Acaryochloris sp. CCMEE 5410: one gene and its partner. The protein of the gene in region 2 interacts with the protein of the main gene of each other region in a pairwise test. Links are inferred from orthologs where the notes say so. Each region holds a gene or a part of one and is shown on either strand. Other genes may lie near its edges.

Region 1 (6,426 bases), 160 kb from region 2 along the record:
TAGGACTTGGAATTGGGCTGCGATCGCAACTTCTTCCACAATTTGCTTACAGTGGGCCAATGCCTCAGCATCGGTGGGCAAAAACACCATTCCCACCCCTACCTGCTCTACACCTGGTAGGGACTGATCTTGGGTAGACCACCACTGTTGAAAGAGCTGCCAGGGAATGGCCGTCAGAATTCCGGCTCCATCCCCCGAATCTCGGTCGGCACTACATCCACCCCGATGCTCCAGACAGGTCAACCCGGTTAAGGCTTGCTGAATCAGATCGTGATTGGCTTGGGGACTGGCAATAAACCCAACACCACAGGCATCCCGTTCCTCTATGAGCCAAGGCTGCCCAGGAAAAATGGAAGCGGAGGAGGAATTAAGCGCATTCATGGTGTGAGTCATGATCGGGTTCAGAATATAGGGGTGAAAAAATGGCTGCGCTATCTCAAGATGCAGCCGAAAAAGTTCAGCGGATCGCCTTCAATCCCAGTAGTGCACAAAGCAATCGGGAGAAAATGTATCTTATGTAACCAAAGGATAATCCGCCTAACGCAGATGTATCGGATAATGCCGGAATCCTTGGAATACTTAAGGTTCCCTCTCTACAGTCAATGAAGGCAGGTGTCTGTGAAGAAGGAGAGGGGCAATCAGATGTTGTGCTCTGCGTATTAAATCTTAACGCAAAACATCCCGAATCTACCGTTGCCTTTGCCAGCCTCATCTAAAGGGCTCTTGTACATTTCAGGATAATTTTTGGTCTTTCAGAATTAATGTCAAATAACAATTCGGGGAACTGAGTTGGGACTGGTTATATTCGATGTGCCAGAGCAACCACAAAACGGACTGCAGTTCATCCATGCGTTATCTGCCATTTGGGTCGGTGTAATCAGGTGCAATATGGCGAATGTAGTCAAGTTCTAATTCCAGCATCGGTATTTTTTCGTTCAGCTTGAACCAAATCACGTTTTCGATCCAAAACCGATATATAAATTCGTCAAAAGATTTGGCTGCGATTGAAGTCGATTCCATACAGTTCTGAACTAATTTTGGAGAAGCCTCAAAGTCAATTGAGTCTAGAAACGGTTCGTCATAATCAGCCGAAGAAGAAATAACGAAATGTGGTGCATTCGTTGGGAGATAGATATACCAACAGACGCAAACTTGCTGATCATTTAAAAATCTAAGAATGAAGTCTCCTTGCCGAAAGGGACTTTCAATAATTCTTTCTGGTAAGTCAAAGTAACAAGCTGTGCAAGAAGGAATACGCTCTTGAAATTCAAATGACCGAGCCAAAGTGAGAAATGTACTAGGCAATTCGATCCCAAGGGAAATAGCCTCCCTTTCTATTGTTTTTAGTTGCCTAGCGTATTCGTATTTCGCTTTCTCATCTAAGCGATAATCCTCCATCTCTGCGTCAATAGTTGGATGGAGTGGAGGTAGCCAAGCGCAGTCTGGAGCAAGTTTAGGAATCGGAGGCAGCAGATCATAGGCAGACGATGAGTACGTTGGTTTTGTTGGACGAATGTCGCCCAGGCCAAAGGTAACCCAGTCATATTCAAATAGCGATTCAGCTCTCATACTGCTGACATCCCGAATCATTTCCCCTAGTCATTTATTCCCATTGAACTGGAGTTTCACACCTTCTTAAGACCATACATAAACTCTCCAGCAATCAGAGAACCTTGAGCAGACTTGAACTCTGTCTTATATCGAACAGGAAAGAGACTTGTTGATGTACCTATGACTGATTGGAGCTGTTCTGCTGTTCGCTGATTCTCTAGTTCAAGAAGTGGGTTTTGGCTAAAGATAAACTCTTCGTCTTGGTAAAAGAGGGCTAAACAGTATGCGTCCTCATTCATAATAAAACCCTTAAGTTCCAAACCATTCTTAGTTGTAATGGCTGCTCGAATGAAGACTCTCATACGATCTGGGAACGGGTTGTACTCAAGTAACGTATAAACACAGTGTTCATTCCCAGGTGAGTTTTTTTCAAATAAATGAAGCACTTTTTCTCGATTAAGTCCCCAGCGCTCCAAGTCTTCAATTTCCTCCCAGTCATAATATTCTGACCACACCGGGTAGTCATCAAAGTCTTGCTCTGAGAGCTGACTTTCAGGAAGTACTCGGAACTTAGCTATGTTTAACATGCCTTCTTGTACAATCAACGCCTATGCAACCAATCTTGGCCTACAACGAAAGCTCTTTACCTGCCCCATCCTTGGGTGAACGATTGCAGCTTGCAGCGCAACAGCATCTTGCATTAGAGATTGCCAACTCCGGCAATTTGAACTTGGACCCCTATCTCAAAGCTAATGTTTCAATCGCAGCCGTCCAAGCTTACGCCATGCACGACTTTCATCCCCTCTATCCAGATGCCCACCATCGGCAGCAGGCACTCCATCATGTCCACCAAACCTTAGAGATTGCGGCTCAACTCCAAGTCCCTCGAATCGTGACTGTCTGCGGATTTGGTGCTGATGTGGTTGATTCCCCCTTTGAGCGCTGCTTAGACTTTTTCAGTTCTTGTGCCGCTAAAGCCAAGACCCTTGGCATCAAAATTATGATTGAGCCATTAAGTCCGCGACGCTGTGCAGCCATGACTGAACCATACCGAATCGGTCAGCTCGTGGAAACCTTAGCAGACCCCAAGGTTTTTACCACTCTGCTAGATACTGGGCATATTCTCGATAGTGGCTACGATTTGGGAACCTTCTTGTCCAACTGGACTTTCCCAACAGAAGAACTTCAACTGAAAGGCCCCAATTCAACCCCGCCTGATTTCTCCTTGGGGCAATGGTTGAGGCAACTGTCATTCCAACCAGCCGTTTTATGTGTTGAGCATCGCCAGCCCATCACACTCTCTGATTTTAATCAGTTGATCTCAGCAATACGCTTGGAGCTTTCTCCTCAGTAACGACTAACTTTACAAGCCCAATCATCCTGAAAAATCAGCGGTAATCCATCCTGAAAGACAAGCAGTTCTCCCGGTTGAATGGTGGTCCAGGTTTCGTTGTCCGTTAGACAAGTGGTGGCAATAATGGCAACGCGATCGCAAGGTGTCGTTAACTCTTGAAAATCAACCGTCAGATCTTCATCAATCAGGTGTGCTGCTGCAAAAGGGGACTGGCGGACGATATAGCAAAGCTTGGTGGAACAGTGCACAAACAGATGTTTTCCATCTGAGAGTAAATAGTTGAAGATGCCATGACTGGCGATGGCCTGGGTCATCTCTTGCAAGACGGGGAACAGCTCTTCCATCAGCGGCTGTTCTTGGGGGAATTTATCTCGGAGCTGATTCATAATTAAGCAAAATGCTCGTTCACTGTCCGTTTGGCCCACGGAGCGATAGGTGCCTAAACTTCCAGATTTCAGAGTGGGTAGGTCTCCATTATGGGCAAACACCCAATGTCGCCCCCAAAGTTCCCGCATAAAGGGATGGCAATTTTCTAAGCCGACGGGACCAATGGTGGCCTTGCGAATATGAGCGATAACATTCGTCGATTTAATCGGGTATTCCCGAATCAGTTTGGCAATAGCAGAGGTTGCAGAAGGCTTGTCATCTAGGAAGACCCGACAGGCTGCCCCTTCAAAGAAGGCAATGCCCCACCCGTCTTTATGATCGTCTGTTTTTCCGCCTCGGGCGCAGAACCCTTCAAAGGAGAAACATATGTCCGTTGGCCCATTACAGTTCATCCCTAATAACTGACACATGAGCGATCGCAAGCAGTTCTACGCCGTCGATTGTAGGTGGAAAGGGAAAGAGGCCGCAACCAAATACCATGCCAATTCCCACAATCTTACGCGCAAGAAATTGAGCATTTGCACCTATCTGATGGAGACGTCCTGTACTGTGTTGAGTATTCGGCAGGTAGAGTAGAGAGCATCATGCTTTACGACACGATTGGGAAAACTTACGCCCAAACTAGACAGAGCGATCCACGCATCGCAGCCAAACTGTTAGAAATTTTAGAGCCGTTTCAGGCTTCCACGATTGTAGATATTGGTGCGGGTACAGGATCTTATGCACTGTATCTGGCCGAGCATGGATATCAAGTTCTGGCCGTTGAGCCATCAACGGTAATGCGGCGTCAGGCAATCGCCCATCCGGCAGTCCGTTGGATAGATGCCAAGGCTGAACAGCTATCATTGTCCTCTCATGCAGCAGACGTAGCCATCATCATCCTGGCATTGCACCATTTCCCAGATTATTCGCAAGCGCTACAAGAGATTCACAGAGTGACCGGAGATGGTCGGGTAGTTATCTTTACCTACGATCCAGACCTCATTTCTAGTTTTTGGCTAACTGAGTATTTCCCTTCGTTCATTGCCGATGTTCAGTCTACTTTTATACCTATCGCAACGTTAACGGCTGAGATTGAAACCCTTATGGATACAGCTGTGAATATCATTCCTTTCCCTTTACCCCATGATTTATCAGACTCATTCGCTGCGGTCGGATGGGCACGACCCGAACTATATCTGGAGGACAATATTCGCAACGGAATTTCATCCTTTGCCAAGCTCAATGAGGATGAATTAGAACTAGGATTATCAAAGCTACGCAGAGATTTAGAGACAGGAATATGGGATCAAAAGCATAGATATCTCCGCAAACAGACCCATTATGATGCTGGCTATCGATTCATATACACCATCACCTAGCAATAGTCTTTTAGTGGACCAGGCATTGCTGAAGTATTGCTTGCAATTATCAGCAGGTGGAATAGAGGAAATGATAATTTATGGCACGATTGGGCAATTTTATGCAACATAGTGTGTCAATATCGGCGTATTATCCAATACTTGGCATATAACCCACTGAAATAGGGTGTTATGCGACAACCTGACGTATAACCATAGTGCAGTTGACGATTAAAAAAATGATCACTAGCTGGGAACACTATCAGTTAACAGACAATTGAACTATCGCCGCAACGGACATCCGCAATTAACAGTTTTTTATGGCCAGCGGATCCGGCACGGATGCCGCTAAGCTAAACGTTAGCCCGCATGACAGCAACCACGCTCATTTACTCTTCCCTTGAATCACAGGTTTCGTTGTGTTGTGCCCACTCAACTAGGCGTCCTGGACTGCAAAGATAATCTTTCCTGAAGGTCACAATGACAAAACAGAGCTAGGTTCTAAAGCTGTAATCTTGGAGTTCCGTAGTGCTGGCGGCAGGTTTAGAGCTTTTGTAGTTGGAATATCTCTCTGACTTCACCAACCCAACCCCATCGGCATACCAAGAGATAATTTTTTGTTCCGAGTTCAGGATTCTTTCCAGCGTTTCAATTTTCATAGCTAGGAATTCACCTGCAGGAACAACTACAGTTTCGCTGGCGACAACCTTGCTGGATTCAGAAGTGTAGACCCCAAAAAATCCTTTGCCCTCCCATACCCAAGAGTCCCCAGGTTGTAGCGGATTTTTGAGTTCAATATGTGGTGGATCAAAAGAAAAACCTCGATTTTCTTTCGACCATTGGGGGTATTCTTTGCGATGAGCGAGTACTTGCCCAGCAGGTTTAGAGTACCATTCTCGCGAGAATAGTTCACTTGGCTTGTTAATAGACGATGTTCCAATTACATATAGGAGCGTGCCTTCGGCTTGTCTCTCCTGACTGACTACGCTTAACTTCACTTTTTCAGTGACAGGTCCGTAAACAGAAGCTTCTACATCAACGGTTTGGTACTGCCACCAATCACCAACTTTGAGGGGGAAATAATCGGGGGGTGGGGAAGCCAGCGGATTGAAGCAGGCAATTAATGTACTGCTGGTCACAAGCAGCAAACCTAAAAAGAAGGATACTAACTTAGTGAAAGCGTTATGTCTTATTTTTTTCATAACAGGATCACGCTCAGCCTGAATTTGTCTTGATCTGACTCAGATTGTTGACCAAATGAATTAACTCACCGAGATGTCTCTTAAACTACTGGATATCTGAGAATACGTTGATTGAGTAGTTGCAAGTCTCTCCGTTGAGGCACGGTCTAACAACACGGTGGAGAGGACGGTAATGAATCTTCGTGCGACGCTTTAGCCCACTCGCCGCCGCTTACTTTCGCCGTTAGACCGCGTGAAGCCACAACTAGGTGTCCTAGCCACTGCTAACATTACCCCGCCAAGAAGAGGGATGCTTATGGAGGTGCATGATAGATAAAACGAGTATTGAACCTTCTTCAATGCTGTAGACGATACCATAGGGAAACCGTCTTAGGCGGCAACGACTTATCTGCCCATCGAGTACTTTCCACGCTCTTGGATTCTGAACGATTCACTGGACAGTCGTATCTACTTCGTCAAGAAACCCTCGACCTAGCTCAGAACGATTAATCTCATAAAATTTGGGGGCAGCTTCGACTTCAACTTGAAACAAGCGATGTGTAAGCCATTTACTCAATAACACAACAGATTTCGGTGAGTTTAGCGAAAGTTA
Region 2 (6,308 bases):
AAATAGCCAGGCCAGTTCTGCATGGGCAGAGATATGAGACTGAACAAAAATTGTAGTGTGTTCAGGATCTAAGCCGCAGGCCAAATACAGGGCAGCAAGGGAATAGGTATTATCGGCTAGTTGTTGAGGATCATGGGGAACAGTGATGGCATGGAGATCCGCAATAAAAAAATAGTTTTCATAGTTGCTCTGTCCTTCGACCCAATTCCGAATGGCTCCCAAGTAATTACCTAAGTGAAGGGTGCCAGTGGGTTGGACACCTGAAAGAACACGTTGCTTACCCATGCTTTAAATGTTTGAATCGTTGATCACAATGCAATCTGCACAGTGATCTAGTGTGACATAGCTTCTGTCTGCTCGCTCTTGAGGTTTTTATAGAACTCAATATTGATGTTGATGCATCCGTGTAAGCACGGATATTGTTCTAAAGAGATCAGAGGGGCAGTCAAAGTTTGATTATCTTGCGCTCAGAGGATTTTAGCGATTCCTTCAAAAAAATCCGAAATAGTACGGAAAATTTTCCCCAAAAATATCCTTCAAGTTCAGTAGTTCTGCGGTTTAGCCTATCGGGTGTTTCCAGCTATGTTAGGTTCATTGGGCTGTCATACCCCCCGCATAAGCCCAGTTCAAGTCCCCGAAATGGCAACTTGCACCGAAAGGGTAAGGCGCAGATTAGCAGGCCTAAAATCCAAGCATTACGGGGTATGGATGCTGCTAGTGTCGAAGGGACTTTCCTTAATCTCAGTGGATGCCCTCTGCAATATCTGTTGCAGAGGGCATTGCTGCTTTAAAGCGTTTTACTCGATTTGCTTAAGTTCAGAGAATTTTGAATCATTAGGGTTAAAGCGGCATAGGCATGACAGAATATTCTAAATTCTTGACTAGGCTTTATTTATCGGAACTACGCAAATGATCTCTGGATTGAGAGAATACCAGAAGAGATTGTTCACAAACCTTAAACTTTTAAGGCGAAGGGATTTCCACTGCTGTGGATGTGTTGCTCTCACAGGTATTACGGTTCCCCTCTGGGAAAAATTTGGATTCTGTTTCAAGAGATTAAGGTTTGCTGAATTTTTCCAATCCAAAGGAGTGAGGGCTCTAAAATTTGTCCAGGGAATAATTTTCCATCCTAATTTCAACTGACTCTAGTTGCTTTTTCGGAGTTGTTTGGCATAATGTAGCGAGTACCTGAAAATTTGCATAAGTATTGGCTTACACAGCTTATTTCGCAGATTTATGGTAACTTCGTCTTCGAATATCAAGCGGGGAAAACCATCTAAGGATCGAATCTCAACTATGAAATTGTTAAAGACATGTGGCTCATTGACTGCCTTATCGCTGGTCGTTTTGTATAACGCTATAAATACTCCCTTCAGCCATGCTGCTCAGCTTGGTCTTGGGGATTCGATTGAGGCTGACTCAAAGCTCAATACAGAGACCGCTCAAAGCGATGTTTGCGAAGAAGAGCCCATTATTTCCCCTGAAGCTTTGCAAGAGTCTTCTGGCCCATTAAGCCAAGATTTAGGTCCCAACTTGCTGGCTAATGCGACCACCTCGGATGTGCCAACCGGGCTGCTGTCCTCTCAGACCCTCATTGCAGAGAATGGGTTGATTGATTGTGGCATTGGCGGTGTCGCTCCTGAAGGGGGTTTACCCGCTGCCGCAGGTTTTCCTTTGGCGGCTGCATTAATTCCAGCAGGTGCGGCAGCGGCAGCACTTCCGTTCGTTGTTGGCGGTGATGATGATCCCGCTGACCCTGCACCTCCAGTCATTGACCCCCCTGATCCAGCTCCTCCTAGCGTTCCTGAGCCTGCTGAAGCGGCTACCGCTGGTTTATTTGCCTGCTTGGGCGTTGTTGGTGTGTTGGCTAAACGGAAGATGAACCGTTCTCGCTAATATTCTCAGACTGCAAACTCTCATAGCCTGGGTGATTATATTCGATTATTCAGGTTGTGGATCAAAATTCGATCCTTAATAAATGCCTTGAAGAAAAAGTCTTCAAGGCATTTCTGTTGATTAATGTTTTTCCCTTATGAGTTGGAACAACTGATGGTGGTTTGTGGATTCAAAATGTTGGGATTGTCATCCAACTGAAATTGGGATGTTGCACTCAGATCGCCTGTCAACGAAGTCTCTCCGGCAACCTCGAAACCTGCATCATGAATGAGCTGGTAGACTTGGTCGACACTATGGCCTCTTGTGGCTAGATAGCCTTCCACAAAAAGAGAGTTGGCGGGGTAAAGTGCCAGAGCTTGCAAGCTTCTTAAATGTCCTTCTCTGCCACCCCCAATGCGAATCTCAGCTTTGGGGTTCACGAATCGAAATAGACACAGAATCCGTAAGCAGCGTTGGGGCGTGAGCTGGTTACAGTCATAAATGGGATTCCCAGAAATGGGTATCAGGAAGTTAATGGGAATCGAGGGGACCTGGTACTCATGTAGTTGATAGGCTACGTCAACGATATCCTGGTCCGTTTCGCCCATGCCTGCAATCATGCCGCTACATAAATCTAGTCCAGCTGACCGAGCTGCTTTTAACGTGTTAATTCGATCTTGAAATGTATGGGTGGTGACGATATCAGGTGTGTGTGACTCGCTGGTATTGAGATTGTGGTTGAGACGGTCTAGTCCTGCTTCCTTGAGGACAGCAGCCTGTTCTTGGTCCATTAAACCGGCAGAAAGACAGGTTTGAATCCCCACTTCAGTTTTGATGCGGCGAATAATATGGGCTAAATGCTGGGTCCGTTCGGCAGTCGGTCCTCGACCGCTCGACACCATGCAGTACCGATATACCCCCTTCGCTTTGGCTTCATAGGCCTCTTGGATAATGTCCTCTTCGCTTTTGAGCGGATATTTTTTGATCGGGGCATCGGAAATTTTAGACTGGGCGCAATAGCCACAATCTTCTGGGCAGAGGCCGTTTTGAATATCATTGATGCGGTGTAGCATTACTTGCCGACCAAAATAGGTCATGCGCACCTCTCCGGCTGCCGCAACCAAGGACAGTAGGTCGATATTGGGGTCCGATAAAAGGGTTAAGGCTGAAGCTTGGGGGAAAGTCTCTTCTGACAAGGCGATTCTGACCCACTCACTGAAATCGCTGCCCATACTTGACCTCTGACTTCCCTAACGGTGTAACTTAGTCAGAATATCCTATTGCGTATCTGGTCTGAACCAAACGTTGCGCAACATTAAGCCCCGTAAATGCGACGACCATCTCCTGGGAGTAAGGTCAGCATGGAGGGATGAATTTTTTGACCAATCGTCACTTCAATATCGCCATCCCAGTTCTCGATGGAGAGAATTTTGTTGTCTGGTCCCTGATAGTCAAAATAGTGGCATCGTTCGGCATTGCGATTCAGGGTCGACCCTTTGCGGGTCATTTGGGCCATGCCAGATCCCTTATGGCGGTAGGTCTCATTGGCGAAGGTCAGTTCTGGGGGCGGATTGGTGCCGACTTCTAAGGCTGTGGTGACCTCTAAAAGCGCTACTTCAACCACATCATCTTCTTCAACGGAGAGCCACTGACGGCGGTTGCCGTCTTGGAGTAGATACTCTAACCAGGAGTAGCCTTGATCGTCATAGACGAGTTTGCCTTCAACCACCCAATCAATTCCTAGATGTTGGACAATATCCCCCACTTCTAGGGTAAAAACAGTGCGTTCGAGGGACGGTAATGCTTGGGGCTGGGAGGCGAAGGGGAGGGATTTGCCAGACTGTTGTCTCATATAGAGAACAACACCCAGTACGCCCATGATGATGATAAATAGCCAAAGGTAAGCCATAGTCTGCCTCTAGAGTGTTTCAATAATAGGCCGACCAGCGTGGATCGGCTTGGTACTGAACTATAACTGGATCGGTGAGCCGATTGATCTTGGCGTTACCGATAGAAATATCTTTGGGAAGTTGAAAGAGTTCAGGGAGGAGGGCCGGGGTCAGGAACTGAGTGGGAACCGTTAGGCTTTGGGATGAAAACTGGACTGGCTTCGGCGACGCCAAGACAAACCCCCAGGGACCAAAGCTCGGCACATTGACGGTGTAGGGATAAACTTGCAAATCAGTAGCTGTCAGGGTTGTGGCGATACAGTCCATAACCTTTGGAGCAAAAAAAGGACTGGATGCCTGGGTGACGAAGATGCCGTTGGGGGCGAGGCGAGCGAACAGTTGTCGATAAAACCCTTGAGAGTAGAGCTTGGCGAGGGCCGGGCGATCGGGATCTGGGAAATCGGCAATGATGATGTCAAAGGTATCCGGCAGTTGAGGGGCGAGCTTAAAGGCATCTCCATACACCACGTCTACCCGAGGATCGTCTAGGGCATGGGCGTTGCGATCGACGAGCACCGGATACTGACGGGCGAGTTTCACGACGGCAGGATCTAGCTCAACAAGCACCACTTTTTCAACTTCCGGCCATTTAAGGATTTCCCTCACGGCCATGCCGTCTCCAGCGCCGAGCACCAGCACTTGGCGTCGCTGGGGATGGGTGCTCAGGGCTGGATGGACCAGGGCTTCGTGATAGCGGTATTCATCGACGGTGGATAGCTGGAGGTCACCATCGAGATACAGTCGTGTATCGTTGCCAGAGCGGGTGAGGACGATGCGCTGGTAGGTGGACTGAATACGACTAACAATGGGGGCTCTGTACAGGGTATTTTCTAAGCGATCGCTAAACGGTATCACGAACGGAGCAAACACACATAAGCCAACGCCGATGCAGAGGCCCCAATAACTCCAGGACCGCATGCCTCGAAACAAGCGTCCTAACCGAAAGACCATAAAAGCGGGTAAAGACCCGATCAGCACGGCGGTGGGAAATAATCCCAACAGGGGCAGAAGTAGGACTGGAAACGCCAAAGAACCGATTAAAGCGCCAACATAATCTAAGGCCAAGACGCCAGCAAGGGCGAACTTGACGTCCCGATCCTGTTCAATAATGCGAGTCAAAATGGGGACTTCTAGGCCCGAAAGAATACCCAAAATGAGGGTGACAAGAAAGAGCCCTAGCCAAATCGGTCCATCGGCGACAAAAACGACAAACAGTCCAATGGGTAAGCCAGCGGTTAATGGGGCAACCCACAACTCAATTTGTAAGAAAACTTTGATTAACTGGCTTTGTTGATTGTCTACGGCAATAAATTGACTGATATAGGCCCCTAATCCCATGGCAGCTAGAAAGCCCCCTACGGCTACACCGTAAGCTAAGGCAGTATTGCCGACTAAATAACTGGCTAGGGTTCCTAAGAGTAATTCTGCGGCGAGGCCCACACTGGAAGAGATGGCAGCGGCTGCCAGTAACCAGCGTTGCTGACTAGAGCTGAGAGGAATAGATTCAGGCCTCTGGACTGCCCCAGAAGTTGATTCTGACTCGGCCATACCGCAGCTTATTTACCCACGCCCAGACTGCCACCCCGAAATCCACTGTAGGAAGACCGGGCCGGAGAGACGATCCAAACACCTCCCCGATAGCGCCCAGACGTTCGGGTGCCGTGACGGGTCCAGTAATGGGGTTGATTTTCTTGTCGGAGCTGAAAGGCGGAGCGTTGGGTGTATGCAGCCAAGATAGAAGCGACTACAATGGCGACTGTTGCGACTGAAAAAAGTTTTGTCAGCATAGTTTAAAAGGTTTCTACTGCCATCCTAAATGAGAAAAAATCGAGTTGCATCTTTGAGAAGGGGGCTGGATTTAGGCTGCGCCAATATGGGCGACTTTGACGGCCCCTAAAGTCACAGCACCTTGCTTGATGATCAGCCGCGTTGAATCGACAGGAGCATCGGGGGTGACTTCTACATAAAACCCGTAGGAACTGGGTTTTTCCAGCACCAGAAAAAAGGTGGCTTGACCATGGGTACTGTCGATATCGCCGTCTTCATCCCGCTTGAATTTGAGGGGCATCACTTCCGAGGCATTAAACAGCTCATCACCATTGCCGTCTCTGACCATTAGTCGGCAGTTGAGAGAAGGAGGAGAGGTTTCGTCGGCCACAGTTTTGACGATGACTTTGATCAGTTTGTTTGGCCCCCCGGCATTGACTCGGTCCCCTAAGTCACTATCCCCAATGCTTTTATCGCTTAAGGTGGCTCCAGCCGACTTGGAAAAGAGACAGGTTAAACCCGCCATCAGTAAGCCACCCCAAAACCCAGGCCATAGATAGCGGGTGTCGATAATGCCTTGATTGACTTTAATGCGGAAGGAAACGGACTCGGTGAGGGTCTGGTTACGAGAGGTGCCATACTCCAGCACCTCGACCACAACAGTTAGGGGTTCCGCTTTGGCACTACTGACATCTAAACCTGCGTCTAAATCATCTT

The links.
Region 1: the proteins of bioB (region 2) and ON05_RS27560 interact in binary tests that used the Escherichia coli proteins (3 or more experiments, as listed by UniProt). The link is inferred for Acaryochloris sp. CCMEE 5410 from one-to-one orthologs.

The regions. Positions count from the first base shown.
Region 1 is NZ_AFEJ02000002.1:1,446,956-1,453,381, reverse strand. Bases 1,801-4,760 are described here. They hold ON05_RS27560 (class II glutamine amidotransferase), read right to left. Parts: upstream 3,703-4,760; coding sequence 2,899-3,702; downstream 1,801-2,898. Other genes in these bases: ON05_RS27555 (class I SAM-dependent methyltransferase), read left to right, coding at 3,877-4,653; ON05_RS27565 (sugar phosphate isomerase/epimerase), read left to right, coding at 2,162-2,905; ON05_RS27570 (hypothetical protein), read right to left, coding at 1,801-2,156. Outside these bases: gltB (glutamate synthase large subunit), read right to left, coding at 1-393; ON05_RS27575 (hypothetical protein), read right to left, coding at 853-1,590; more of ON05_RS27570, read right to left, coding at 1,626-1,800; ON05_RS27550 (hypothetical protein), read right to left, coding at 5,127-5,834.
Region 2 is NZ_AFEJ02000002.1:1,601,477-1,607,784, reverse strand. The notes cover bases 1,070-3,911. They hold bioB (biotin synthase BioB), read right to left. Parts: upstream 3,108-3,911; coding sequence 2,031-3,107; downstream 1,070-2,030. Other genes in these bases: ON05_RS28235 (polyamine aminopropyltransferase), read right to left, coding at 3,804-3,911; ON05_RS28240 (DUF4178 domain-containing protein), read right to left, coding at 3,191-3,784; ON05_RS28250 (hypothetical protein), read left to right, coding at 1,297-1,896. In the rest of the region: trpS (tryptophan--tRNA ligase), read right to left, coding at 1-285; more of ON05_RS28235, read right to left, coding at 3,912-5,372; ON05_RS28230 (hypothetical protein), read right to left, coding at 5,381-5,611; ON05_RS28225 (hypothetical protein), read right to left, coding at 5,683-6,308. UniProt on the Escherichia coli protein: Catalyzes the conversion of dethiobiotin (DTB) to biotin by the insertion of a sulfur atom into dethiobiotin via a radical-based mechanism.